2 regions of the Micromonospora sp. NPDC049102 genome follow, and region 2 is predicted to be linked to the other one. Evidence: riboswitches for the same ligand, from Rfam matches in the RefSeq annotation. Region 2 holds a riboswitch; the other holds the start of a gene.
What was found. A riboswitch is a leader RNA that binds a small molecule or an ion and turns the genes downstream of it on or off. The one in region 2 is predicted to bind thiamine pyrophosphate.
Positions count from the first base shown of each region.

Region 1: it holds a riboswitch for thiamine pyrophosphate, as region 2 does, so the genes downstream of both, thiE (thiamine phosphate synthase) here and ACGFH9_RS10205 (ECF transporter S component) in region 2, are expected to answer to the same signal.

Region 1 is NZ_JBICTE010000001.1:405,631-419,802, forward strand. Features, by position in the region: gene ACGFH9_RS01915 (hypothetical protein) at 1-2,699, shown strand, start outside; gene thiC (phosphomethylpyrimidine synthase ThiC) at 2,807-4,399, opposite strand; gene thiD (bifunctional hydroxymethylpyrimidine kinase/phosphomethylpyrimidine kinase) at 4,417-5,202, opposite strand; gene ACGFH9_RS01930 (thiamine phosphate synthase) at 5,199-5,861, opposite strand; gene ACGFH9_RS01935 (thiazole synthase) at 5,858-6,637, opposite strand; gene thiS (sulfur carrier protein ThiS) at 6,634-6,834, opposite strand; gene thiO (glycine oxidase ThiO) at 6,834-7,928, opposite strand; gene thiE (thiamine phosphate synthase) at 7,925-8,548, opposite strand; TPP riboswitch at 8,543-8,652, opposite strand; gene ACGFH9_RS01955 (ThuA domain-containing protein) at 8,943-14,172, shown strand, end outside.
Region 2 is NZ_JBICTE010000007.1:70,397-84,568, forward strand. Features, by position in the region: gene ACGFH9_RS10150 (DUF4097 domain-containing protein) at 1-364, opposite strand, end outside; gene recO (DNA repair protein RecO) at 467-1,381, shown strand; gene ACGFH9_RS10160 (isoprenyl transferase) at 1,378-2,181, shown strand; gene ACGFH9_RS10165 (hypothetical protein) at 2,250-2,435, shown strand; gene ACGFH9_RS10170 (thioredoxin reductase) at 2,742-2,942, shown strand; gene ACGFH9_RS10175 (pirin family protein) at 2,939-3,703, shown strand; gene gndA (NADP-dependent phosphogluconate dehydrogenase) at 3,814-5,256, opposite strand; gene ACGFH9_RS10185 (MTH1187 family thiamine-binding protein) at 5,378-5,674, opposite strand; gene ACGFH9_RS10190 (hypothetical protein) at 5,965-6,393, shown strand; gene ACGFH9_RS10195 (energy-coupling factor transporter transmembrane component T family protein) at 6,547-7,347, opposite strand; gene ACGFH9_RS10200 (ABC transporter ATP-binding protein) at 7,400-8,815, opposite strand; gene ACGFH9_RS10205 (ECF transporter S component) at 8,914-9,501, opposite strand; TPP riboswitch at 9,579-9,683, opposite strand; gene ACGFH9_RS10210 (alpha/beta fold hydrolase) at 9,791-10,621, shown strand; gene ACGFH9_RS10215 (aminoglycoside N(3)-acetyltransferase) at 10,661-11,467, shown strand; gene ACGFH9_RS10220 (sugar isomerase domain-containing protein) at 11,464-12,213, shown strand; gene ACGFH9_RS10225 (DUF6328 family protein) at 12,367-12,870, shown strand; gene ACGFH9_RS10230 (acyl-CoA dehydrogenase family protein) at 12,976-14,172, shown strand, end outside.

The sequences.
Region 1 (14,172 bases), on a different contig from region 2:
CCGGCGCCGTCCTGACCGGACGTCTGGCCCGCCGGGACACCCCGCCGGCCAGCACCGGCCGACACCTGGCCATCGGTGGCGCCGCCGCGCTCGGCGCGACGGCCGTCGCCCCGCTCTGCATGCAGCCCGCCCGAGCCGCCGAGTTGATCTCGGTGGACCCGGTCTGGGCGGTCGGCATCTGCGCCATCCTCGGGGCGGTCGTCGGAACGGGGGCGGCCATCGCCGTACTGCTCCGGCCGGAACTGGGCTGGAACATGGCGGCCGTGGCGGGGACGATCTGGCTGCTGGCGTTGATCTCCGTCCTGCCGTCGCTCGGCACGACCGGTCCGCTGCCCACGGTCCGACTCGGCGTACTCGAACCGAACTGGTTGGACGCCGCCGCCGCGCAGAGCCTGGCGCTGCTCCTGCTGCCGATCGTGGCGCTGCTCGCGGGAGCGGCGACCGCCGGACTGGCCCGCTGGCGCGGCCAGGTCCCGCTGATCAGCGCGGCGACCGGGGTGGCCGGTCCGGTGCTGGTGGCATTCGCGTACCTGGCCGCGGGCCCTGGCGACGCCGTCGACCGCTACCAGACGACCCCCTACTACGCAGCGCTGATCGCGGTCCTCGCTGGCGCCCTCGGCGCGACGGCAGCCGCCCTGCTGCGCTGGCCCCTCGGCGTCCGCGCCGCCGACTCCGAGGCGATCACACCGACCGACATCCTGCGCCCGCTGCCCGCCGGCCCGACGCTGCCGGGCAGCGAGCCGGTGACGTCGACGGATCGGACCGAGGACCACTCCGGGCACGCCGGCGGACAGCTGGTCGAGACGGCTCCGGGTCCGCGCGCCGGTGACGACACCCCCGGTGTACGCACCGTCCCCGCCCACTGGGACTGGCCGTCTGCCACGGCGAGCGGCCAGCACGGCCCGGTCCCCGCCGAGGCGACGCGCCCGGGCCAGGCCCCTCGACCCGCCGGCCCCCGCCAGCGGTCCGACACCGCCGTGTCGGCAGGGGACGCCGCGACCCCGGACGCGTTCGCCGCCAGCGGGCGGCACGAGCCCACGCCGCCCCGCGCCTCCTGGCTGACCGACCCGACCGGCGAGTTCACCGCCGGGCGGCAGCAGTCGAGCCGCGACGAGGACGCGACCGCCGGTGCCGCCGACCCGGTCCGTGCCGTTGCGAAGCCCACCACGGCCGGGACGGCAGCCGTCAGCCCGACGCCCGACGCGGTCGACGACAGCGCGAGTAACAGCGGCACGACTGGCCGCAACGAGCCGGGCAGCGACCACACGACGATCAGCGGCACCGTGGCCCCGCTCGCCACCGATGCTCCGCTCACCACGGACAGCTCCGGTGAGACCGGCACTCCGGTCGCGGGCACCACCGTCACTCCGACCACGGGCACCACCGTCACCCGGACCACGTCCAGCGCAGGCACGCCGAGCGCGGACAGCGCAGGCACGCCGAGCGCGGACAGCGCGGGCGACCGGGCCGCCGACGCGTCCCCGCCCAAGCCGCGTCGCTCGCGCAAGCCGAAGTCCGTCCCGGCCGCCACCCCGACAACCGCCGCCGACGACGGCACGGCGGCAGCCACCGGAACGGCACCCACCGAGACGAGCGCCAGCGCGACGGCCACGGCCGGTACGGCACCCACCGGGACGAGCACCGAGGGGGCGACCGGCGGACGCGCCAAGCGGACGACCCGCGCCGGCAAGGGCGCCGACGTGCCAGGCGTCGACCCCGATCGGGCGCTCGACCAGGACGCGCCGCGCCCCTGCGCCGACGAGAGTGGAAGCGCCGAGCCTGGCGAAGCGGCACGGATTGCCGGAACCGACTCGCAGGCCCAGACCGCCGAAGAGGATGCGAGCCGGCTCGCCGAGACCGCCGAAGGTTCCACGCCGGTCACGAAGTCCAGGGTGGGCCGCCGCACCGAACAGGCAACGACCGAGGGCCGCGCCGGCACGTCGCTGTTCGGCGAGCCCACTGCCGGCGACGCGGGGGGCGACCGGTGGACGCCGGCGGCTCCCGCCTGGTCGGCCACCCCGTCCTGGACCACGGCGTCGACCGACCCGGAACCGCCGACCGCGGACACGCCCGCGAGCGCCGAGGCCTCGACCGACTGGACGCCCCGCTTCCGGCACCGGGCACCCCTGCCCGACCTGAGCCGGGTGCCCACCTGGGACGCCTTCGACACCACCCGCCGCGCCAGAACACCGGATCAGAGCACCGGTACGCCGGACCAGAACACCAGCGCGCCCGAGGGAAGCGCATCGCCCGCCACGACCGCCGACACCACCGGACCAGCCGTCAGCACGCCGGGCCAGACCCTCGGCGGGACCGGCCGGACCGACCAGGCCAGCGCGATGGCCGCCCTGGCGAGGTCCATCGTGCCGCCGTCGATCACCCCGGTCGTACCGGAGCAGGGCGGTGCGTCCATCACCGCCGACAGTGCCGAGCCGGCGGACGATCCCGCGCGGGCGTCCACCGACGACGGGCGGCAGTCCTCCCGGCGGGGGCGGCTCGGCGGCCTGTTCCGGCGTAACCGGGTGCGGGCCGACGAGGAGAGCCGGCCCGCGCCCGACGCGGCGGAGCCGCTCCCCGCGCAGGACGAGGAGTTCGTCGACTGGGTCGCCGGCCTCAGCAAGCCGGTCACCGACAACGAACCCGAGCCGGAGAACGGCCGTCGCTCGCTGCGCTCCACCGGCCGTCACCACCGCGAGTGAACGGCGAGCTTGATTGACTCTGGTTCCGTGAATCCGGGGCCTTCCCGCCGGCCAGGACACCCGGACTTCCCGGAACCAGAGTTGACCATGCCGAAGCGGCCGCTCCGTCAGGCGAGCGGTAGGTAGACCTTTCCGCCGCCGGAGACGAACTCCTCCGACTTGTCCTTCATGCCACGGGCCGCGTACTCCTTCAGCTCCTGCGTGATCTTCATGGAGCAGAACTTCGGACCGCACATCGAGCAGAAGTGCGCCGTCTTCGCCGGCTCGGCGGGCAGGGTCGCGTCGTGGTACGACCGAGCGGTCTCCGGGTCCAGCGAGAGGTTGAACTGGTCCTCCCAGCGGAACTCGAACCGCGCCTTCGACAACGCGTCATCCCACTCCTGCGCGCCCGGGTGACCCTTGGCCAGATCGGCCGCGTGCGCCGCGATCTTGTACGCGATCACGCCGGCCTTCACGTCGTCGCGGTCCGGCAGGCCGAGGTGCTCCTTCGGAGTGACGTAGCAGAGCATGGCGGTGCCGAACATGCCGATCATCGCCGCGCCGATCGCGGAGGTGATGTGGTCGTACGCGGGCGCGATGTCGGTGGTCAACGGCCCGAGCGTGTAGAACGGGGCCTCGTGGCACCACTCCTGCTGGAGGTCCACGTTCTCCTTGATCTTGTGCATGGGCACGTGGCCGGGGCCTTCGATCATCACCTGGACGTCGTGCTCCCAGGCGACAGTCGTCAACTCGCCGAGGGTGCGCAGCTCGGCGAACTGCGCCTCGTCGTTGGCGTCCGCGATCGAGCCGGGCCGCAGCCCGTCGCCGAGCGAGAACGTCACGTCGTAGCGGGCGAGGATCGCGCACAGCTCGGCGAAGTTGGTGTAGAGGAAGTTCTCCTCGTGGTGCGCCAGACACCAGGCCGCCATGATCGAGCCACCCCGGGAGACGATCCCGGTGACCCGGTCCACGGCCAACGGCACGTACGGCAGCAGCACCCCGGCGTGCACCGTCATGTAGTCGACGCCCTGCTCGGCCTGCTCGATCACGGTGTCCCGGAACACCTCCCAGCTCAACTTCACCGGGTCGCCGCCGACCTTCTCCAACGCCTGGTAGATCGGCACCGTCCCGATCGGCACCGGCGAGTTCCGCACGATCGCCTCGCGGGTCTCGTGGATCCGCTTGCCGGTGGACAGGTCCATCACCGTGTCCGCGCCCCAGCGGGTGGCCCAGGTCAACTTCTCGACCTCCTCGGCCACCGACGAGCTGACCGCCGAGGTGCCGATGTTGGCGTTCACCTTGACCAGGAAAGCCTTCCCGATGATCGCCGGCTCACACTCCGGGTGGTTCACGTTGAGCGGCAGCACCGCCCGACCGGCGGCGATCTCGGCCCGCACCAGCTCCGGGTCGACGTTCTCCCGGATCGCCACGAACTCCATCTCCGGCGTCACCACGCCGGCCCGCGCGTACGCGAACTGCGTCGGACGACGACCGTCCATCCCGGCCAACGGCGTACCCGCGCCCCGCACCGGCGCCACGTCACCCCGCTCGGCTATCCACGGGCCGCGCAGCGGTGGCAACCCCACCTGCGGGTCCGATCCCGGGCCGGACGTGTCGTAGAGCCGCACCGGCGGATGATCGCCGGTCAGCGCCACCTCCGCGAACGGCACCCGCACATCCGGCCGCGAACCCTCGACGTACACCTTGCCTCGTGCCTGCATGACAACCTCCCTGGTGATCAGGCGGACCAGCCGAAGTGATCCAGCGGTCCGCGCCCCGCGCCCAGCTCCCAGTTCCGCCCGCCGGTCAGCGCGCGGAACACGTACTCCTTGGCGACCTGCACGGCCGCCGGCACCGGATCGCCCAGCGCGAGCCGCACGGCGATGGCCGCCGAGAACGAGCAACCGGTGCCGTGGGTGTGCCGGGTGTCCACCCGGGGCGCGCGCAGCAGGGTGGTGACACCGCCGCCGCACAGCACGTCGACCGCCTCGTCCCCACCCACGTCACCACCGGTGACGACCACGTACTCCGGACCGCCGGCGGCCAGGGCCTCGGCGGCCACGACCATCGCGGGCACGTCGTCCACTCCTCGTCCGGTGATGGCCGCCGCCTCCGCGCAGTTCGGCGTCGCCACCCGCGCGTACGGGAGCAGCCGCTCCACCGCGCCCACCACGCCCAGCCGGTGGCCGCTCGTGGCGACCAGCACCGGATCGACGACGAGCTGGGGCAACCGGCCGTCCCGGGCGGCCTGGGCCACCACGTCGGCGACGGCCGGCGTGCCGAGCATCCCCGTCTTGACCGCGCCCACGGTGAAGTCGACGAGCACGCTGTCCAACTGCTCCCCGACCGTGCGCGGCGGCAGCGGCAGGACGGCGTCGACACCCCGGGTGTTCTGCGCGGTGACCGCTGTCAGGACACTCGTGCCGTACGCGCCGAGCGCCGCGAAGACCTTGAGGTCCGCCTGGATTCCGGCGCCGCCGCCGGAGTCGGAGCCGGCGATGGTCAGGGTTGTTCTTGGTGTCATGTTGCCTCTTTGGTTGCGCTTTGGGGCTGCGGCCGACCGTGCCGGCTTTCTAGGAGCTTCTGGGTGACCGCCTCGGCGAAGGCGCTGGTCAGCAGGTGTGCTGTTGCAGACGGATTGTCTGCTCGCATGAGTGCGCCGAGGACTGCTACTCCGGCGGCTCCTGCCTCGACGCAGGCGGTTACCTGTTCCGGGGTCTCCACTCCACCTAGGGCCAGGAGTGGCACCGGGCTGGCGTCGACAAGCGTGCGCAGCCCTTCGACGTGCAGGGGTGGGCCGTAGCCGGGCTTTGTCCGGGTGGGCCAGATCGGGGAGACCGTGGCGTAGTGCTCGGTGGTCAGACGGTTCAGCTCGGCCACGCTGTGGCAGGAGCGGCCGACCAGCGGCAGAGCCGGCGGCGGGTAGGGGCCGGCGGCCGGCAGGTGGACGGCGTCCCCGCCCAACGGGTCGGGGCCGGCCACGATGAGGGTCCCGCCGGCGTCGGCGAGGATCGCGCGCAGGTCGACGGCGAGAGCGGCGCGTTCGGCGCGGGGCAGGTCCTTCTCCCGGAGCACGACCCAACGCACTCCCCCGGCGACCGCCCCCGCCACGACACGTTCGAGACCGCCCCTGGCGACCAGCCGGTCGGTCAACAGGACGACCCCCGGCAGCAACCCCGTCACAGGTCCGGTCTTCCCTCGTCGGAGGTGGAGGGCAGGGCGTGGAAACGCCGGGCGATCCGGCCCGCGCCCGCGGCGAGGCGTCCGGCCTCGACTGCGTACCGCATCGCCGTCGCCATCGCCACCGGGTCGGCGGCCCGGGTGACCGCGCTGGCCAGCAGGACCGCGTCGCAGCCCAGCTCCATGGCCAGCGCCGCGTCGGACGCGGTGCCGATGCCGGCGTCGAGGATCACCGGGACGTCCACGCTCTGCCGGATCAGCCGGATGTGGTGCGGGTTGCCGATGCCGAGCCCCGAGCCGATCGGCGCGCCGGCGGGCATCACCGCGGCGCAGCCCACGTCGGCGAGGCGGCGGGCGAGCACCGGGTCGTCACTGGTGTACGGCAGCACCGTGAAGCCGTCCGCGACCAGTTCCTCGGCGGCGCGGAGCAACTCCACCCCGTCGGGCAGCAGCGTCCGCTCGTCGCCGATGACCTCCAACTTCACCCAGTCGGTGTCGAACGCGTCGCGCGCCAGTCGGGCCACCTTCACCGCCTCGGTCGCGGTGTGGCAGCCGGCGGTGTTCGGCAGCAGCCGTACCCCGCGCCGGTCCAGCAGTTCCAGCAGCCCACCCCCGGTGCCCGGCGCGGTGTCCACCCGGCGCAGCGCCAGCGTGACCAGCTCCGTACCGGACGCCCGGATCGCCTGTTCCAGCACGTGCAGGTTCGCGGCCCCACCGGTGCCCAGGATCAGCCGGGAGCCGAACGTCGTCCCACCCAGTTCGAACGGCACGCCGCTCACCCGCCCTGCGCTGCGGTGAGCACTTCGACGCGGTCGCCGTCGTGCAGCTCCGTGACCGGCCAGCCGGTCCGGGGCACCACCTCGCCGTTGACCGCGACCGCGACGCCACGCTGGTGCGGGGCGACGTCACCGACCAGATCGGCCACCGACGCGCCGCCGGGGACAGTGCGCCCGGTCCCGTTCACCGTCAACTCCATCACTCCTCCTCGAAACCGCGCATCGGGCCGGCGAACCGGTCGGCGCCGAAACCGGTGAGCAGCGGGTCGGGTACTCCGGTAAGCACCAGGTCGGTGATCGTCTCGGCGGTGACCGGGGTGAGCACGATGCCGTGCCGGTGGTGTCCCGTGGCGGCGAGCACGTCCGGCCGGCCGGGCAGCGGCCCGAGGATCGGCGCGTTGTCCGGGGTGCCGGGCCGCAGACCGGCGACGGCCTCCACCAGGTCGTACTCGGCCAGCTCGGGTAGCAGGTCGACACCGGCGCGCAGCAGTCGCTGCACCGCGCCGGCGGTGACTGTGGTGTCCGACCGCTCCTCGACCGTCGCCCCGAGCACCACCTCACCGTCGGTGCGGGGCACCAGGTAGACGTGCTCGCCGTCGGCGTACCCCCGGATCACGTGCCGGAAGCCCGGCGCGACGCCGCCGGGCGCGCGCAGCCGCAGGATCTGGCCCTTCACCGGCCGCACGGGCAGTCCGGTGAGGGCGGCGGCACCGCAGCCGGCCGCAACCACGGTGACCCTGGCGTCCACGTCGGACAGCCGCCGGACCGGTCGCGGCACGAACGCCGCGCCAGCCCGCCGCGCGGCCGTGCGCAGCGCCGGTACCAGCAGCCGGGGATCGACCTGGTGGTCGGTGGGCGCGAGCGCGCCACCGCGCACCCGCGGGGCGAGCGCCGGCTCGCGGTCGCGCAGCTCGGTGGGGCGCAGCGGCGTCACCGGCAGACCAAGACCCTGTTGGTACGCCCAGAGCCGGCGCGCCTCGGCCAGGTCGTCACCGGTCAGCCCGACCATCAGCGTGCCCTCGCTCCGGTAGCCGATGAGGGTGCCGCTGGCCTCGGTCAGCTCGGCGGCGAACGTGGGCCAGCGGGCGGCGGAGGCCACCAGCAGCTCGGTCAGCCGACGCTCACCGAAGTACGCCTCGGCGACCGGAGAGAGCATCCCGGCGGCGACGCCCGACGCCCCCGATCCGGGTGCCGCGTCGTGTACCTCGACGCGCAGGCCCCGGCTGGCGCAGCGCCACGCGACGGCCAGCCCGATCGGGCCCCCGCCCACCACCGCCACCTCGGTACGCGTCACGCCAGCGCCCGCAGCAGTTCGGCGGTCGCCCGCGCGGGGTCGGCGGCCGCGCAGATCGCCCCGACCACCGCCACCCCGTACGCCCCGGCGGTCCGGAGCGCTGGCACCCGGTCGGCGGTCACCCCGCCGATCGCGATGACCGGCACGTCGACGGCGTCGGCGACGTCGCGTATCCCGACGGTTCCGATGGGGTCGGGCAGACCGACCTTGGTGCTGGTGGCGTGGCACGGGCCCACGCCCAGGTAGGTGGCCCCGGCGACGACGGCCTCGGTCGCGGTCCTCGGCTCGCGGGCGGTGGCGCCCAGCACGCGGGTTGCGCCGAGCACGTGCCGGGCCGCGGCGACCGGTAGGTCGTTAGCGCCGACGTGGCCACCGGCGGCGCCCACCGCGAGCGCCACGTGCAGCCGGTCGTTGACCAGGCACGTCGCGCCGTACGACGCGCACAGCGCCAGCACCCGGGCGGCCAGGTCGTACGCCTCGCGGTCGGTGGCGGAGTCCTCCACCCGGACCTGCACGACGAGGTCGGCGCGGGCCGCCGCGAGGGCGGCCCGGACCACGGTGAGTGGATCGCGCCCGGGTCGGGTGTCGGTGATCAGATGCAGTCGGCCAAGGGACGGCACGGCAACGCTCCTCCCTGCGCCGGCATTACCCGGATCAGGTTCGACGGTCGGGGGCTGTCAGCCCCCCTCTCAGCCCGGTACACCGGGCTCCCGTGGGTTACTTGCGTGTCACCGTACGACATATCGCCTCCCCTGCCAAGGGAGAACCCGCCGCCCCGGCGCGAGAGATCGATCGGGGTGCTTTCTCCGGTCCTGTTCGGAATGTCGCCCGCCGTTGCAGAACCGTTACCCGCCGGCATCTTGCCGGACATCGATGCAGCAGAACTAATTTGTTCAGCGAATCGACAAAATGCCGGCGTGGACGCCCTGGCACGGCGTCTCCACCGGCTCCATCTGGGACGGTCTTCGGCGAGCCGGCCCCGCGAGTCCTGTCCACCGCGACATTGGAGGCGGCGTGTCCCGTTCTCGTCGTGCCCCTGTACCACTCACCGCTACCCTGTTGTCCCTCGCGCTCGCGTCGACGGCCCTGATCGGGTCTCCGGCGCAGGCGGCTCCGGTCGCAGCGCAGGTCCCCCCGCGAGACGCGCAAGCCGCGACTCCCTTCTCCAAGGTGGTGCAGAAGGCACCACCGAAGGCAGCGAAGGCCGCAGCGGCCGACCCCTACTCCGTCCTGGTCTTCTCGAAGACCGCCGGTTTCCGGCACGACGCCATCCCCACCGGCATCGCCGCCATCCAGCAGCTCGGTGCCACCAACGGCTTCACGGTGGACACCACCGAGGACGGTGCCGCGTTCAGCGACGCTAACCTCGCCAAGTACCAGGCTGTGATCTGGCTCTCCACCACCGGAGACGTCCTGAACGCCGACCAGCAGGCGGCCTTCGAGCGGTACGTGAAGGCCGGCGGCGGTTACGTCGGCGTCCACGCCGCCTCGGACACCGAGTACAGCTGGGCCTGGTACGGCGACCTGGTCGGCGCGTACTTCGCCAACCACCCGCAGAACCAGCAGGCCACCGTCAAGGTGGAGGACCCGGCCCACCCGTCCACCACCGGACTGCCGGAGCGCTGGTCCCGGTTCGACGAGTGGTACAACTTCCAGACCAACCCCCGGTCGGACGTGCACGTCCTGGCCAGCCTGGACGAGAAGAGCTACACCCCGGGCGCCGGCGCGATGGGCGCCGACCACCCGACGGCGTGGTGTCAGGACTTCGACGGTGGCCGCTCCTGGTACACCGGCGGCGGGCACACCCGCGAGTCGTACGCCGAGCCCGAGTTCCTCAAGCACCTGCTCGGTGGCATCCAGACGGCGGCCGGCGTGGTCGACGCCGACTGTGGCGCGTCGAAGACCTCCAGCTTCGAGAAGGTCACGCTGGACAGCAACACCAGCAACCCGATGGAGCTGGACATCGCCCCCGACGGGCGGGTCTTCTACATCGAGCGCGACGGACGGGTCCAGATCATCAAGCCGGACACCGGCAACACCGTCACCGCCGTCGACCTGGACGTCTTCACCGGCAACGAGGACGGCCTGATCGGCATCCGGCTCGACCCGGACTTCGCCACCAACAAGTGGGTGTACCTGTACTACGCCCCGAACGACAACGTCACGCGCAACCTGCTGTCCCGGTTCACGGTGACCGGCGACACCATCGACCTGGCGAGCGAGAAGCAGGTGCTCCGGGTCGACACCCAGCGCAACACCTGCTGCCATGCGGGCGGCAGCATGACGTTCGACAGCGCCGGCAACCTCTACCTGGCCACCGGTGACAACACCAACCCGTTCGAGTCCAACGCGTACGCGCCGCTCGACGAGCGGGCGGGTCGCCAGGACTACGACTCGCAGCGCACCTCGGCCAACACGAACGACCTGCGCGGCAAGGTGATCCGGATCCACCCGCAGGACAACGGGACGTACACGGTTCCGTCCGGCAACCTCTTCGCCCCGGGCACCGAGAAGACCCGTCCCGAGATCTACGCGATGGGCTTCCGGAACCCGTTCCGGATCGGCACCGACCCGAAGACCGACACGCTGTACGTCGGTGACTACGGGCCGGACGCCAACGCGGACAACCCGAACCGGGGCCCTCGTGGCCTGGTCGAGTGGAACGTCGTGACCCCCGGCAACTACGGCTGGCCGTACTGCACGGGCACGAACGAGGCGTACAACGACTACACGTTCCCGTCCGGTCCGAGCGGTCCGAAGTTCGACTGCGCCGCGCCGGTGAACAACTCGCCCAACAACACGGGCCTGACCAACCTCCCGCCGGTCGTTCCGGCCACCGTCGACTACGGCTACGCCGGTGACGCGCGGTACCCGGAGATCGGCGGCGGTGGCGCCCCGATGGGCGGTCCGGCCTACCGGTACGACGCCAACCTCAACTCGACCCGCAAGTGGCCGGCCTACTTCGACGGCAAGGCGCTGCTCGGCGAGTGGAACCAGAACAAGATGTACACGATGCAGATGACCGCCGACGGCAAGTCGTTGGTGGACATCAACCAGCTCCTCCCCGGTATGTCGATGATCCGCCCGATGGACTTCGAGTTCGGTCCGGACGGCGCGCTGTACCTGATCGAGTGGGGTAGCGGATTCGGCGGTAACAACGACGACTCCGGGGTCTACCGGATCGACTACACCGCCGGTGACCGCGCGCCGATCGCGGCGGCGACCGCCAACCCGACCTCGGGTCCGGCGCCGTTGACGGTGACGTTCTCCAGCGCCGGCTCCCGGGACCCGGACGGCGGCGCACTCACCTACGCGTGGACGTTCGGCGACGGGCAGACCTCCACCGAGGCCAACCCGACGCACACGTACGCCACGGCGGGCAACTACACCGCCCAGCTCACCGTGACCAACCCGAAGGGCCGCACCGCGGTCGCCAACGTGCCGGTCACCGTGGGCAACACCGCACCGACGGTGAAGATCGACTTCCCGCCGGACGGTGGCTTCTTCAACTGGGGTGACCAGGTCCGTTACACGGTCACGGTGACCGACCCCGAGGACGGGCAGATCGACTGCACCAAGGTGAACCTCCAGGTGCTGCTCGGTCACGACGAGCACGCCCACCCGCTGGAGCAGCACACCGGCTGCACCGGCACGGTCCAGACGTCGCTCGCCTCCGGGCACGGCGCCGAGGCCAACGTGTTCGCGGTCTTCGAGGCCACGTACACCGACAAGGGTGGGGCTGGCGGGTCCGGCGCGCTCACCGGCCGGCAGATCGAGATCCTACAGCCGAAGCAGAAGCAGGCCGAGTACTTCACGGCCACCGGACGGGTTCCGGGCGGCACCGGCGGCGGAGACGCCGGCGTGCAGCGGGAGGCCGCGACCGACACCGCCGGTGGCGGCCAGAGCATCGCGTTCATCGAGGACGGCGACTGGTGGTCGCTCGTTCCGGCGAACCTCACCAACATCACCGAGATCCGGTTCCGGGCCGCATCGGCCGCCGCCGGCGGTCGGATCGAGGTCCACGCCGGTGCGGTCGACGGACCGGTGGTCGCCACAGCCGTCGTGCCCTCGACCGGAGCGTGGCAGACGTACACGGACGTGAGCGCGCCGGTCACCGGTGCCGCGAGCGGCTCGCTGTACTTCGTGGCCCGTGACCCGAACGGCGGAACGGGTTCGCTGTTCAACGTCAACTGGATGGACTTCGTCGGTCGCGGCGTCACCGAGAACGGGCCGCCGGTGGTCACCGCCACCGCGACCCCGACCACCGGTACCGCGCCGGTCACCGTCGCCTTCGACGGCACGGCCACCGACGCCGAGGGCGACACCCCGCTGACGTACGCCTGGGACTTCGGTGACGGCGGTACGGCGTCCACCCTGGACGCCAGCCACACGTACACCAGCGTCGGCACCTTCACGGCCACCCTCACGGTGACCGACAGCAAGGGCGCCAAGTCGTACGCCACGGTGCCGGTGCGGGTGACCGCGCCGGACACGTCCTGCTTCGGGGCGCGTTCGGACGACTTCAACGGCAACACGTTGGACAAGGGCCGGTGGACCAGCGTGGTCCGGGAGAACCAGCTCTACTCCCTCAGTGGCGGCGCGCTGAAGCTGCCCACCTCGGTGGGTGACCTCTACGGCGCTCGCAACGACGCCACCAACCTGGTGCTCCAGGCGGCGCCGACGGGTGCCTGGGAGATGACCACCAAGGTCACGCTGCCGGTGACGGCCAACTACCAGCAGGCGGGCCTGCTGGTGTACGGCGACGACGACAACTACGCCAAGGTGGACCTGCTGTACAACGGCAGCCGTCGGGTGGAGTTCATCCGGGAGACGGCCGCGACGCCGCGTAACGACGCTGCCGACGCCGCTGACGCGCCGGCGGGTGACACCGTGTACCTGCGGATCACCAGCGACGGGACGAACCTGACCGCCGCGGTTTCGGGCGACGGGCAGACGTTCACCCCGGTCGGCCGCTCGGCCGCGCTCGCCGGCATCACCAACCCGCGGATCGGGGTCTTCGCGCTCAACGGAGGCACCGAGGCGCCCGTGGTGGACGCGGCGTTCGACTCGTTCGTGGTCACGCCGGACGCTCCGGCCGGCCCGGTCGAGCCGTCGGACGAGTTCACCGGCACCACGCTGGACAAGTGCCGGTGGGACGCGATCCTGCGGGAGGACCCCAACGGCTACCGGGTGACCGATGGCGCGCTGCGGATCGACGTGCCCAACGGTGACATCTACGGCACCGACAACACCGGGCCGAAGAACTTCATCCTCCAGACCGCGCCCTCGGGCGACTGGACCCTGGAGACGAAGGTCGACGGCAGCCTGCTGAACGAGCAGTACCAGCAGGCCGGTCTGCTCGTGCAGGCCGACGACGACAACTATGTGAAGTTCGACTTCATCGCGGACAACCAGGCCGGCCAGGCGGTGACGCGGCGGATCGAGTTCCGCAGCGAGATCGCCGGGGTGGTGCAGAACCCGCAGCCGGAGGCAGCCAGCCTGACCTCGGCGGTGTGGTACCTGCGGCTCGCCCGCACCGGTGACACCTTCACCGCGTCGTACTCGGCCGACGGGACGACCTGGACCGCGTTGCAGGCGCTGACCAACAGCGCGGTGGGTGCCACCCCGAAGGTCGGTCTGTTCACCCTCGGCGCCAACCAGACGGCGTCGAAGACGGCCGCGTTCGACTACTTCCGGCTCAGCACCAGGGCGGTCGACGAGACCGCTCCGGTGACGACGGCGGCGGTGTCGGGCACCCCCACCGACGGGTGGTACACCGGGCCGGTGACGGTCACCCTGACCGCCGCCGACGAGGCCGGTGGCAGCGGACTGGCCGGTACGCAGTACCAGCTGGATTCCGCGACCGCCTGGACGGACTACACCGCGCCGGTGGCGATCAGCGGGGACGGCGAGCACGAGCTGCGGTTCCGCTCGACCGACAAGGCCGGCAACGTGGAGTCGACGAAGACCGTCTCGGTCAAGATCAACGCCACCGCACCGGTCACCACGGCGACGTTCGCTCCGGCGAACGACGCGGGCTGGCACAACGGGACGATCCCGGTGGTGCTGACCGCGACCGACGCCGGTTCCGGTGTGAAGACGGTCGAGTGGTCGCTGGACGGTGGCGCGTGGACGCCGTACTCGGAGCCGGTCGCGGTGACCGGTGACGGGCAGCACGAGCTGCTCTACCGCTCGACCGACAAGGCGGGCAACGTCGAGACGCTCAAGTCGGCGATCCTGAAGA
Region 2 (14,172 bases):
GCACGGTGACCCCCTCGGGGACGGTCACCTCGTACGACACGCTGCACCGGTCGCCGCAGTCGGTGTTCAACACCAACTCGCTGTCCTTGATCTCGTACCGTGCCTTGGGTTCGCCGCCCTGGTAGCGCACCACCCGCTTGATCCGGGCCTCGCCCGCCGCGCCGGTGCCCCGGACGATCACGTCACCGGAGCCCCCGTCCACCCGGATGGTGGTGATCTTCACCGGCTCGGTGTCGTCGTAGTCCAACCGGCGGAAGGACAGGTTGTCGCACCCGGCCAGCAGGATGAGAGCGGTGGACAGCCCCAACGCGACGCGTGCGGTGGCCCGGTGACGACGGGCGGTGGTGCTCTGGTGCAGTGCCATGGCCAGCACGCTACGGGCGGTCATCGGCCCGGCGCATCGGGGTTCATCCGCGCATCCACCCCGAAGCGACCCTGATTTCACACCCCGAGGGAGAATGGTCCGATGACCGGGTATCGCCGACAGCTCTACCGCGACGACGCGGTGGTGCTGCGCGTGCAGAAGCTCGGCGAGTCCGACCGGATCATCACCCTGCTCACGCGTCGGCACGGCCGGCTGCGGGCGGTCGCCCGGGGGGTCCGCCGCACCATGAGCAAGTTCGGCGCCCGGCTGGAGCCGTTCGGTCACGTCGACCTGCAACTCGCCGGTGACCCCAAGGGCAACCACGGCAGCTCACTGCACACGGTCAGCCAGGTCGAGGGGATCGACCTGTACGGCAAGCGGTTCCTCGGCGACTATCCCCGCTACACGGCGGCCAGCGCGATCGCCGAGACGGCCGAGCGGCTGACTCCCGTTGAGCGGGAGCCGTCGCTGCGACTGTTCCAGCTCACCGTGGGGGCGATGAAGGCGCTGTCCCGGGGTGAGCACGACACCACCCTGGTGCTCGACGCGTACCTGCTGCGGGGGATGGCCCTCGCCGGCTGGGCGCCGGCCCTGACCGCCTGCGCGGTCTGCGGCACCCCCGGGCGGCACCGCGCGTTCTCCGTGCCGGCCGGCGGCGCGGTCTGCCCGGACTGCCGACCGCCCGGCGCGGCCCATCCCGCGCCGGCCACCATCGACCTGATGTCCGCGCTGACCACCGGCGACTGGGTGGTCGCCGACGCCACCGACACCGGTGTACGACGGGAGTGCAGCGGTCTGGTGGCGGCGCACCTCCAGTGGCACCTGGAACGCGCGTTACGCTCGCTGCCGCTGGTCGACCGGGGCACCTCGGTCACCGGCACGGTCCCGCCGCCGGGCGGTGGTGGGGCTGGGATGCTCCGGCCGCGCGGTGACGTCGAGGCGGGGGCTGCGATGTTCCGGCCGGGCGGTGACGTCCAGGCCGGAGCGGACGGCACGAGCAGGGAGAGAGCCGAGTGATCCGATCGACGAGGCGCGAGCCGACGCCACCGACGCCCCACCCGTCCGGCGCCCGGCCGCCGGCGCTGCCCCCGGGGGCCGTGCCGAAGCACGTGGCCATCGTGATGGACGGCAACGGCCGGTGGGCCAAGGAGCGCGGGTTGGCCCGCACCAAGGGCCACGAGGCGGGGGAGCACAGCCTCTTCGACACCATCGAGGGTGCGATCGAGATGGGCATCCCGTACCTGTCGGCGTACGCGTTCTCGACCGAGAACTGGCGGCGCTCGCCCGACGAGGTCCGGTTCCTGATGGGGTTCAACCGGGACGTGATCCGTCGACGTCGTGACCAGCTTGTCGACCTGGGCGTGCGGGTGGTCTGGTCGGGGCGTCCGGGGCGGCTGTGGAAGAGCGTCATCTCCGAGTTGCAGACCGCCGAGGAGATGTCCCGGGGCAACTCCACCCTGACTCTGCAGTTCTGCGTCAACTATGGCGGTCAGGCCGAGATCGGCGACGCCGCCGCCGCCATCGCGCGGGACGTGGCGGCCGGTCGACTGGACCCGGCGAAGGTCAGCGAGAAGACCGTCGCGAAATACCTCTACCACCCGGAGATCCCGGAGGTGGACCTGTTCCTGCGGCCCTCGGGCGAGGAACGGATCTCCAACTTCCTGCTCTGGCAGACCGCGTACGCCGAGCTGGTCTTCCTGGACACGCTCTGGCCGGACTTCGACCGCCGCCACCTCTGGTACGCCTGCGAGCTGTACGCCCAGCGGGACCGGCGCTTCGGCGGCGCGCTGCCCAACCCGGTGGCCCCGACGGCCTGAGGAAGGCTTACCCACACGTCACGCTGGGTATCAGAGACGTCAGAAGCCACTGACGGAGGTGAACCCACATGATCCAGAAGCGCATTGCCCAGTGGGCGGTGATGGCCGTCGCGGTGCCACTGGCCGCAGCCGGCGCCCGCCGGCTCAGCCACACCCTGGAGGCCCGCCGTGGTCCCTCCGGGGCGACCCGGCTGCTGACGAAGGGCGCGGACCTGATCCGCCCACAGAAAGCCAAGCGTCGCCGATTCTGGTAACGCGAAAACACCCCGAGGCGCCGCCCCGCACAACGTGCAGAGCGGCGCCTCCCCCCGTGCCCCCCACCCCCCACGCGACAATGCCGCCGATCTTGCACTTTCCGTGGCGACAAAAGCCATTGAAGCGGACCAATCGACCACTGTAAGTGCAAGATCGGCGGGTATGGGCGGGACGGGGGCCGGGGTGGGGTGGGTGGGGTTGGTTGTTCTGGGGTTTGGGGTGGTGGGGGTCGGTAGGGTTCGGGAGGGAGCGGGACCTGTGGGTGGGGGTGGTTGGGTGTGCGGGATCTCCGGTACAAAATGATCATGGCGTTGAACGCGGCCGACCTGGGCGACCCGATCTGTGAGCAGGTTGCCGAGATCTGCGCCGAGATCGCCGAGCAGCACTGTGCCGAGTTCGGTCACACGCCCGCGCTGCGGACCGGTGAGATCGCCGAGCTGGCCACCGGAGAGCCGGCCCTGACCTGGGCGCCCTCGACTCCCGACGCCGGGCAGCGTGCCTGGTGACCGCAGCCGCCCCGGCCGTCGACGTATGCCGTGCCGACGACCGCTTCGCCACCCGGATCTCCTGGCTGGATTCCAAGCACTCCTTCTCGTTCTCCCGGCACTACGACCCGGCCAACACCCATCACGGCCTGCTGCTGGTCAACAACGACGACGTGGTCCGGCCGGGCGCCGGCTTCGAGACCCACCCGCACCAGGACATGGAGATCGTGACCTGGGTGCTGCGCGGCTCGCTCGTGCACCAGGACTCCACCGGCCACTCCGGGGTCATCTACCCGGGCCTGGCGCAGCGGATGAGCGCCGGCACCGGCATCCTGCACTCGGAGAAGAACGACGCGTGGCGGCTCCTCGACAACCAACAGCCGCACAGCGACCCCGTGCACTTCGTGCAGATGTGGGTGCTCCCGGACGAGCAGGGTGTGGACCCCGGCTACGAGCAGCTGGAGATCGAGGACGAGTTGCTGCGCGGCGGCCTGGTGCCGATCGCGTCGGGAATGGACCGTTACGACGGAGCGTCCGCGATCCGGATTCGCAACCGGCACGCGACGCTGCACGCCGCCCGCCTCCGCCCCGGCGACGAGGTCACCATCCCGGACGCGCCCTTCGTGCACCTGTACGTGCCCGACGGCACGGTCACCCTGGAAGGCAGCGGTCCACTCGGCACCGGAGACGCGGCGCGGCTCACCATGACCGGCGGCCGACGGGTCACCGCCGACGAGCCTGCGGAGATCCTCGTGTGGGAGATGCACGCCACCGTCGCCTGAGCGCAGCCGCGTCCACGAGAGGATCGCGCCCGAACATGGATGTAGTGGCCTCCCTGACACGGGAGGCCACTACATCGTGGATCGAGCACGATCATGTCGCGCGTCGTGCCTTACGCCGGGGACTCCGTCTTGTCGCCGGCCCAGGTGGTGTGGAACGAGCCCTCGCGGTCCACGCGCTGGTAGGTGTGCGCGCCGAAGTTGTCCCGTAGGCCCTGGATCAGCGCGGCGGGCAGCCGCTCGGCGCGCAGCGCGTCGAAGTACGCCAGCGACGACGAGAACGCCGGCGTCGGCACACCCGCCTGCGCCGCGTCGGCCACCACCCGCCGCCAGCTCGGCACGCCGGCGCTGACCGCCTCGGCGAAGTACGGCGCGACCAGCAGCGTCGGCAGGTCGGGCTGCTCGTCGTACGCCTCGCGGATGCGGTTCAGGAAGCGCGCCCGGATGATGCAGCCACCCCGCCAGATGGTCGCCGTGCCGCCCAGGTCGATGTCCCAGTCGTACTCCCTGCTGCCGGCCCTGATGTGGTCGAAGCCCTGGGCGTACGCGACGATCTTGGAAGCGAGCAGCGCCCGGCGGACGTCCTCGACGAACGCGTCCCGGTCGGCCACCTGCCACTTGTCACCGGCGTCCGGGAAGGCCCGGCGGGCCGCCTCGCGCTGGTCGACGTGCCCGGACAGCGAGCGCGCGAACGTCGCCTCGGCGATCCCGGTGATCGGAATGCCCAGGTCGAGGGCGCTCTGCACGGTCCACCGGCCGGTGCCCTTCTGCTCGGCCCGGTCCTGCACGATGTCGACGAACGCGCGGCCGGTCGCCGCGTCGGTGTGCGCCAACACGTCGGCGGTGATCTCGATGAGGAACGACTCCAGCTCGCCGTTGTTCCAGTCGCGGAAGATCTCGGCGATCTCCGCCGGCGTCGCGTCCAGACCGGCCCGCAGCAGGTCGTACGCCTCGGCGATGAGCTGCATGTCGGCGTACTCGATGCCGTTGTGCACCATCTTGACGAAGTGCCCGGCGCCGTCCGGCCCGACGTGCGTGCAACACGGCACACCGTCCACCTGGGCGGCGATCTTCTCGAACATCGGCCCGAGCTTCGCGTACGACTCGGTGGAACCGCCCGGCATGATGCTCGGCCCCAGCAGCGCGCCCTCCTCGCCGCCGGAGACGCCGGTGCCGCTGAAGTGCAGCCCCTGCGCACGCAGCGACTCCTCGCGGCGGCGGGTGTCGGCGAAGTGGGCGTTGCCGCAGTCGACGATGATGTCGCCCTCGTCCAGCAGAGGCACCAGCTCGTCGATGACCGCGTCGGTGGGCGCACCCGCCTTGACCATCACGATCACCGCGCGGGGCCGTTCCAGCGACGCCACGAAGTCGGCCATCGACTCACCGGGCACGAAGGTGCCCTCGTCACCGTGCTCGGCGACAAGGCTGCGGGTGCGTTCCGGGGACCGGTTGTGCACCGCCACGGTGAAGCCGTTACGGGCCAGGTTGCGGGCCAGGTTGCGGCCCATCACCGCCAGCCCGGTCACGCCGATCTGCGCTGTCGCCTGCTGAGCCATTCGTGCCGCCACCTCTCGCCGTCGAACTGTCCCTGCGACCGTATCGCGGCACACGGCATCGCGGGCAGGTCGTCCCACGGCGGGTCACCGCCTGGTCGCGGCCCGTCCGTCCACCCGTCGCTCAGCGCTGGGCGAGTCGTTCCTCCACACGCGCCACCTTCGCGGTGAGCGCGTCGGTGACACCGGGCCGGACGTCTGCCTTGAGGACGACGCTCACCCGGGGCGCCTGCGCGGCCACCACGTCGACCGCCCGCTTCACCACCGCCATCACCTCGTCCCACTCGCCCTCGACGGTGGTGAACATGGCATCGGTCCGGTTCGGCAGCCCGGACTCGCGGACCACCCGTACCGCCTCGGCCACGAGGTCGCCCACGGAGTCGCCGCCCCCGAGCGGGGTGATCGAGAACGCGATCAGCATGCGCCGATCGTGCCAGTAAACAGGGTGCGCGTCTCCTCGTGTGATGGTTAAGGTTCCGGCATGCGTAACTGACGCCCCATTTCCGAGCCGGTCCGCCGCCCCGCGTCGCGGTCCGTGCGCTCCCGGGCGTCGCACGTCTCCCTACCCGCCGTTCGGCGGCGTCGAGCCTTCCTGATCCCCGGTGAGCAGTCCCTTCCCATCCGACCGTCGCGCGCGACGGTCACCAGCCGATTCGACCGACCGCCGGAGCGCGGGAACGGCCGGGACGGTCGGCACCGAAGGAGGCCCGGATGCCCGCCAGGCGTAACCCGAAGAAGTCCCGTACCCCCAAGATGTCCCCGCCCGGACAAGTTCCGGCGGCCGACCACGGCCCGGCGACTGGTCGCGGCACGATCCTGCCGGCCAGCCCCGATGTCGCGGTCGAACCGGCCCTGCCAGCGGCCCTGGTCGAACCGGCGGCGCCGACGCTGCCGGCGGCTCTGGTCGACCCGGCGGCGGCCGCCGAGCCGCTCCGGCCCGGAGCGGTCCCGGCCGACGCGGCGCTGCCCGTCGACGTGCCGGCGGCTGTCGACGCGCCTGCGGTGGAGGATCTGCCCACGCCGGTCAGTCGACCGTCGGCACCGACGGCCGGGCCGCCCACGGGCGGGGGCAACCGGTCGGCCGGCGGCCGTAGCCAGGCGGCGGGGCAGACCCGCCGCTACGCCTTCCGGCGTAGCTGACCGAGCCGTGCGCCCGCGCCGGCGCACGACTCCGCGACAGCAACGTCAGGGATGTAGTGGCTTCCCACGCTGGCGAGGCCACTACATCCCTGACGTTGCGCGGATCCTGCCGCCGGCGCGGGGCGGGCGCACGGCGGTCGGGTGCGGGCGGCGTCAGCCGAGCAGGGGACGGAAGGTGCCGGCCAGGATACTTGTCGTCAGCGCCGCGCCGGCCAGCGTGAACGCGCCGACGACGAGCAGTGTGTCGGCGAGACCGAAGTGCTGGCGGCGCGCGACGGTACGGGGTGTGTCGGCGTCGAACCCGCGGGCGTCCATCGCGACGGCCAGCCGGGTACCTCGGCGGATCGCGCCGACCAGCAGCGCGAACGCCGTGGACGCGAACAGCCGCAGCTTCGCCACAGGGTTGCGTCCGGCGTCCACGCCCCGTGCCCGGCGGGCCATGCTGATCATCTGCCATTCCTGGCCCAGCAGCGGTACCAGCCGGAACGCGGCCAGCGCTCCGACGGCGAACCGCGCCGGCGCCTTCGCGTTCTGGATCAACGCGTCCGCCAGGTCGGTCGGGTCGGTGGTGGCGAAGACGATCACGCCGGGCAGGGCCACCGCGAAGATCCGCAGCACCAGGCCGAGCGCGGTGAGCAGCACGCCGGTGCTCACCAGCACCGGGCCGGCGTCCAGCAGGACGCGACCGGACTGGTCGGCGGCGAAGAGCACCAGGGTGACCAGGATGCCGACGGCGCTGAGCAGCAGCGGCAGGGCACGCCGGGCCAGCACCCGGTAGCGGAGGCCGAACAGCGGCAGGACCGCGAGTTCGACGGCGATGGCGATCGCGGGCGCCAGCGGGTCGAGCGTGGCCAGCAGGGTGAACGAGAAGAGCAGTGCGGCGGCGAGCTTCGCCACCGGGTTGCGCCGGGCCAGCGGCGCCCCGGGCCGGGCGACCGGTTCGATGCTGATCATCGGTGAACCTCCCGTCCGGCGTCGAGGCGTCGGTCGCGACGCGCCGGCACGGTCACGACCGCTCCAGGGTGACGGTGCGGTCGGCGAGCGCGGCGACGAAGTCCACGTCGTGGGTGACGCTGACGACGCCGTGCCCGGCGTCGCGCAGGTCGGCGAAGAGGTCGACCAGCTCGCCCCACGTCCGCCGGTCCTGGCCGAAGGTGGGCTCGTCGCAGATCAGCAGGCGGGGCGCGGTGGCCAGGGCCGTCGCCACGCTGAGGCGTCGCGCCTCGCCGCCGGAGAGGGTGTACGGGTTGGCCGCCGCGAGCCTGGTCAGCCGTAGCCGCTCCAGCAGTCCGGCCGCCGTCTCCTTGACCGCCGCCTCGGGTTGGCCCGTCCGGCGTGGGCCGAGCGCCAGCTCGTCGAAGACGGTGCCGGTGACGAACTGGTGCTCCGGTTCCTGGAAGACCGACCCGATCCGTCGGGCCAGCGCGGGCGCGCGCCAGCGGTGCGGGGGAGTGCGGTGGTGGGCGCCGGCCAGCTCGGCCGAGGCGGTGACCCGGCCCGTGCCCGGTTTGAGCAGCCCGCCGAGCAGCAGCGCCAGGGTGGACTTGCCGGCGCCGTTCGGTCCGCGCACGGCGAGGGCCTCTCCGGCGCGTACCGTCAGATCGGTGGAGCCCAGCCGGGGCGGCAGGCCGAGCCGGTCGGCGGTGAGCAACACGTCGCCGGCCGCGGCGGTGGCCCGGCGCGGCGCGACGGGATGGCCGGGCACCCAGACCCCCTCGGCGGCGAGGGTGTCGCCGTGCGCGGCGAAGACCACGTCGGGCGTGCCGTCGGCGCGGACCCCACCGCCGGGCTCCAGGACGACCACCCGGTCGACCAGGGGCAACGCCTCGGCGACCCGGTGTTCGACCAGGATCAGGGTGGTGTCGGCGTCCAGTGCGCCCGCTACGGCACCCCGGACCAGGGCAGCCCCGTCCGGGTCGAGGTTGGCGGTGGGCTCGTCGAGCAGCAGCAGGCCGGGCCGCAGCGCCAGCGCGCCCGCCAGGGCGAGACGCTGCTGCTCGCCGCCGGAGAGGGCGGCGGTGCCGCGGTCCCGGGGGTACGGGAAGCCGACCCGCCGTAGCGCCTCGTCGACCCGTGGCCAGATCTCGTCGGTCGGTACGCCCCGGTTCTCCAACCCGAACGCGACGTCGTCGCCGCTGCGTGCCATCACCAGCTGGGTCTGCGGGTCCTGGAAGACGATGCCGACCCGTTCCCGGCCCTTGCGGGGGTCGAGCCCGTCGATCTCGACGGTGCCCTCCTGCTCACCGGAGTCCTCCGCCAGCAGCCCGGCCAGCGCGCTGAGCAGGGTGCTCTTGCCGGCTCCCGAGGGCCCGAGCAGCAGGACCCGCTCGCCGTCCTCCACCCGGAGATCCACCCCGCGCACGGCCCAGGCCCGCCGCCCGGCGTGCCGCCACCCGAAACCCCGCAGCAGTACGCCCACGATCCCTCCCTCATCCATGTCCTCGCCGGTGATCAAGAGGTTCGCGTCGGAATTCCGCCTGCCGATGACGCGAACCTCTTGATCACGGGGTGCGCGCAGGTCTAGATCAGCGCGCGGGTTCGGCCGGAGGGGAGGCGGTCCAGGGCGCCGGTGTTGGCCAGGGCGCGGGTGAGCAGCCAGCCGCCGACACCCGCGATGATCGTGGCGCTGACGATGGTGAGCAGCGCGTACGGGATGCGGTAGTCGCCCAGCGCGTAGTCCGCGTTCCAGACGAAGAAGTCGAACAGGGCCGCGCTGAGGCCCGTCAGCGCGCCGGCCAGCACGGCGGTCGGCAGCCGGTACGACCGGTAGCGGAACGCGGCGAACGCCAGCTCGGCCCCGATACCCTGCACGATGCCCTGCGGGATCACCGTGCCGGCCCACTGGCTGCCCAGCAGCGCGGAGACGACCGCGGCCACCGTCTCGCAGTAGAGCGCGGCGCCGGGCTTGCGGATGACCAGCCCGCCGACCACTGCCGGCAGCAGCCACACGCCGTAGATCAGCGTCTGCGCCGGTGGGAAGAAGGCGAACGCGCCCTCGGTGGCGCTCCAGACCAGGCCCCAGGCCCAGAAGATGACGCCGAAGGCAACCGCGATCACCGAGGCGACCACGATGTCGATCGTGCGCCAGCGGTGGGTGGTGTTGTCCATGCTGTGCTCCCAGTTCAGTGAAACGAACCAGGAGAAGACGCACGCCGCGCGTCCGGTGGCACCGGACTCACGGCGCGGCTGGAGGTCGACCGAACTCCCTGCGCTGGCATTACCCAGATCAGGTTCGAGGGTCTGCGGGCGTGCCCGCACTCTCAGCGCTGTGCGCTCCCCTGTCGGATGTGAAGTTGTCTCGCTGACGCTAGCACCGACCAGGGGTAACAGCCCAGCAGGGCGTCGTGACGTGCGCGCATCCGGGCCGGCACGACGACGGCTGGGTAGGCTGACGATCATGCAGGTCGACGCGCGGGGTCTGACGTTCGAGGTACGCACCGGCGGCCCGTCCGACGGCGCCCCCGTCCTGCTCCTGCACGGTTTTCCGCAGCACAGCGGCGAGTGGGACGAGGTCGTGCCGCCCCTGCACGCCGCCGGCCTGCGCACGTACGCGCTGGACCAGCGGGGCTACTCGCCGGGTGCCCGGCCCGCCGAGGTGGCGGGGTACCGCATCCCCGAACTGGTCGCCGACGCGGTCGCGGTGCTCGACGCGCTCGGTCTGGACGCCGTGCACCTGGTCGGCCACGACTGGGGCGCGATAGTGGCCTGGGCGGTGGCCGCCGCGCACCCCCGGCGCGTCCGTACGTTGACCGCGGTGTCGGTGCCCCATCCGGCGGCCATGGCGCACGCGCTCGCCACCGACGGCCAGCAGAAGGCCCGCTCGTCGTACATCGCGCTGTTCCGCAAACCCGGCAAGGCCGAGAAGGTGCTGTTGGCGTGGCACGCGACGGCGCTGCGCAAGCTGCTGGGCGGGGTCGGCGACGCCTCCCGCGTCGACCGCTACGCCGACCCGATGCGCGAGCCGGGCGCACTGACCGCCGCCCTGAACTGGTACCGGGCCATGTCCCGTGCCGACCTGGCCGCCGTCGGCCCGGTCGCCGTACCGACCACGTACGTGTGGAGTGACCGGGACGTCGCGATCGGCCGGGCCGCCGCCGAGGCGTGCGCCGCGAACGTGACCGGCGACTACCTCTTCGTACCCCTGGCCGGGGTGAGCCACTGGATCCCGGACGCCGCGCCCGCCGCGCTGGCCGAGGCGGTCCTGGCGCGGGTCGCCGGGACGGCCTGAGCCGTGCCGGGCCGGGGGAACGTGGGACGGGGGAACGCCGTGACCGCGCCCGTGGGCGGGCCGGGCACCCGCCGGTCCATCGCCGCGGAGCTGCGCCTCCTGGGGGTACGCCCCGGATCGACGGTGCTGGTGCACGCCGGGATGCGCCCACTGGGCTACGTCTGTGGCGGGCCGCAGGCGCTGGTGCTGGCCCTGCGTGACGCCCTCGGTCCGGATGGCACCATCGTGGTGCCCACCCACACACCTGACAACAGCGACCCGGCGCAGTGGCGGAACCCACCGGTGCCGGTGGACTGGTGGCCGTTGATCCGCGCCGAGATGCCCGGCTTCGACCCGGTGCTCACGCCGAGCCGGCACATGGGTGTGTTCGCCGAGACGGTCCGCTGCTGGCCGTCGGCGCTGCGCAGCGGGCACCCCCAGGTGTCCTTCGCCGCGCTCGGCCCGGCGGCCGAGCGGGTGGTCGCCGGGCACACCCTGGCCGACATGCTCGGCGAGGGATCTCCGCTGGCCCGGCTCTACGACCTGGACGCCGACGTGCTGCTGCTCGGGGTCGACCACGGCGTCAACACGTCGCTGCACCTGGCCGAGTACCGCCGACCCGCCGTCGTGCGTGAGCGACTGGGCGCGGCGGTGCGGACCGCCGACGGTGGCCGCGAATGGGTGTGGTGGCAGGACGTCCGGATCGACGGAAGTGACTTCGGCGCGCTGGGCCGCGACCTCGACGACACGGCGGTGGTCCGCGTCGGCCCGGTGGGCGCCGGAACGGCGAGGTTGGTGGGCCAGCGGGCGGCTGTCGACTTCGCGGCGCGGTGGTTCGCCCGCAACAGACGGACGGAGGACGTATGACGGTGAGCGCCGAGGACTACCTGACCGTGGTGACCGAGACGATGGCCCGGGTCGCCGCCAGCCAGGCCGAGGCCGTGGGCCGGGCCGCCGATCTGATCGCCGACGCGGTACGCGCCGACGGGGTGGTGCACGCCTTCGGTACCGGGCACTCGGAGGCCCTCGCCATGGAGATCGCCGGTCGGGCGGGCGGGCTGGTGCCCACCAACCGGATCGCCCTGCGGGACCTGGTGCTGCTCGGCGGCGAGCCGGCCGACGTGCTCGGGCCGCTGCTGGAGCGGGACCCGGCGGTGGCGCACCGGCTCTACGAGCTGGCCCCCGTACGGCCCGCCGACGTCTTCGTGCTCGCCTCGAACTCCGGGGTCAACGGCGCGATGGTCGAGTTCGCCACGCTGGTCAAGGAGCGGGGCCATCCGCTGGTGGCGATCACCTCCGCGCAGCACTCCGGCCGGATGACCTCCCGCCACCCGTCCGGACGCACGTTGGCCGATTTCGCCGACGTGGTGCTCGACAACGGCGCACCGTACGGCGACGCGACGCTGCCGCTGCCGGGCGGCGGCGCGGTCGGCGCGGTCTCCTCGATCACGGCCGCGCTCCTGGCCCAGCAGGTCACCGTGGAGGTGGTCGCCCGGATACTCGCGGCGGGGGAGCGGCCTCCGGTCTACCTGTCGGCCAACATCCCGGACGGGGACGCGCACAACAACGCGCTGGAGGCCCGGTACGTCGGTCGGATTCGCCGCGGGTCCTGACCCGGTCCGGTCGATCGACGTCGTGGTGTCCGGGGGTGGCCGGCAGATGGCCGGGACATGTCGTGAACCAGTTTCGCGCTCGGCCGTGTGGGGCATTGACGTTGCTGCCGGCGGCCGGGACCGCCGGCAGTACCGTCTGACCGGAGGTAGCGCGTGTCCAAGGAGACCGAGAAGCAGCGTTGGCAGCGCAACTTCGCCGACCTGCTCCAGGAGTTGCGGGTCGCCCAGACCGGCGTGCAGATCCTCTTCGCCTTCCTGCTCACCCTGCCGTTCAGCAACGGGTTCACCCGGACCAGCGAGTTCCAGCGGGACGTCTACATCGTCGCCCTGCTCGCCGCTGCCGCCGCCACCGCGATGATCATTTCGCCGGTGGCGTTCCACCGGGCGCTGTTCCGCCAGGGGCGCAAGCCGGAGCTGGTGCGGTTCGCGCACCGCATGGCGACCGGCGGCCTCGGCTTCATGCTCATCGCGATGGTCAGCGCGGTCCTGCTGATCACCGACTTCGTGCTGGACCGGCCGATCGCCTTCGTGCTCAGCGCGCTGGCCGGCCTCTGGTTCCTCGTCTTCTGGGTGATCCTGCCGTTCGCTCGACGCAACTGGGGTGACGACGACATCGACGACGAGGACGACGACCCGGACACGCTTACCGTGGGCTGATCTCCCTCGATGTTCACGCCACGCTACCCCTGGGTAACAACCGGGGGTAGCGTGGCGTTAGTCGCGCACGTCGACGCAGCCACATCGAGTTTCGAGGGGGCAGCCGTGACCACGACACAGGACGGCCGACCGGCACCGGACGGCCCCGATCCCGAAGCCGCCGCCGGCACCGCCGCGCCGACCACCGCCGGAGCCGCTGCCCCGCCCACCGCTGGCACCGCCGCCCCGCTGGCCGCCGAGGCCGGTCAGGTCTCCGAGAAGGAGGCCCGCAGGGTCGCCGAGGCGGCCCGCGAGTCCACCTGGGACCGTCCCAGCTTCGGCAAGGAGCTGTTCCTCGGCCGGTTCCGGCTCGACCTCATCGACCCGTGGCCGCGCTCCGACCCGGACGACGCGGCCCGTGCCGAGAAGTTCCTCGGCCAGCTCCGCGCCTTCGTCACCTCCGAGGTGGACGGCGCGGCCATCGAGCGGGACGCCTCCATCCCCGACTCCGTCTTCCACGGGCTCGCGGACCTCGGCGCGTTCGGCATGAAGATCGACCGGAAGTACGGCGGCCTGGGGCTGAGCAACCTGCACTACTGCCGTGCCCTCATGCTGGCCGGCTCGGTCAGCCCGGCGATCGGCGCGCTGCTCTCGGCCCACCAGTCGATCGGCGTGCCGCAACCGCTCAAGATGTTCGGCACCGCCGAGCAGAAGCAGCGTTTCCTGCCCCGACTCGCCGCGGGTGAGGTCTCCGCGTTCCTGCTCACCGAGCCGGACGTCGGCTCCGACCCGGCCCGGCTCGCCACCACCGCCGAACCGACCGAGGACGGCACCGGCTACCGGCTCAACGGCGTGAAGCTCTGGGCCACCAACGGCACCGTGGCCACCCTGCTGGTGGTGATGGCCCGGGTACCCGCCGCCGATGGGCGACGCGGCGGCATCACCGCGTTCGTGGTGGACGGTGACAGCGCCGGCATCACCGTGGAACGGCGCAACGAGTTCGTCGGCCTGCGCGGCCTGGAGAACAGTCTGACCCGCTTCCACGACGTGTTCGTGCCCGCCGAGAACGTCATCGGCGGCGAGGGCAAGGGACTCAAGATCGCCCTCACCACGCTGAACACCGGCCGGCTCTCCCTGCCTGCCATGTGCGTCGGCGCCGGCAAGTGGGCGTTGAACGTCGCCCGGGGATGGGCCGCCGACCGCGTCCAGTGGGGCCGTCCGGTGGGCGCGCACGAGGCGGTCGCCCATAAGCTCTCCTTCATCGCCGCCACCACGTACGGCATGGAGACCATGCTCGACCTGTGCTGCCTGCTCGCCGACGAC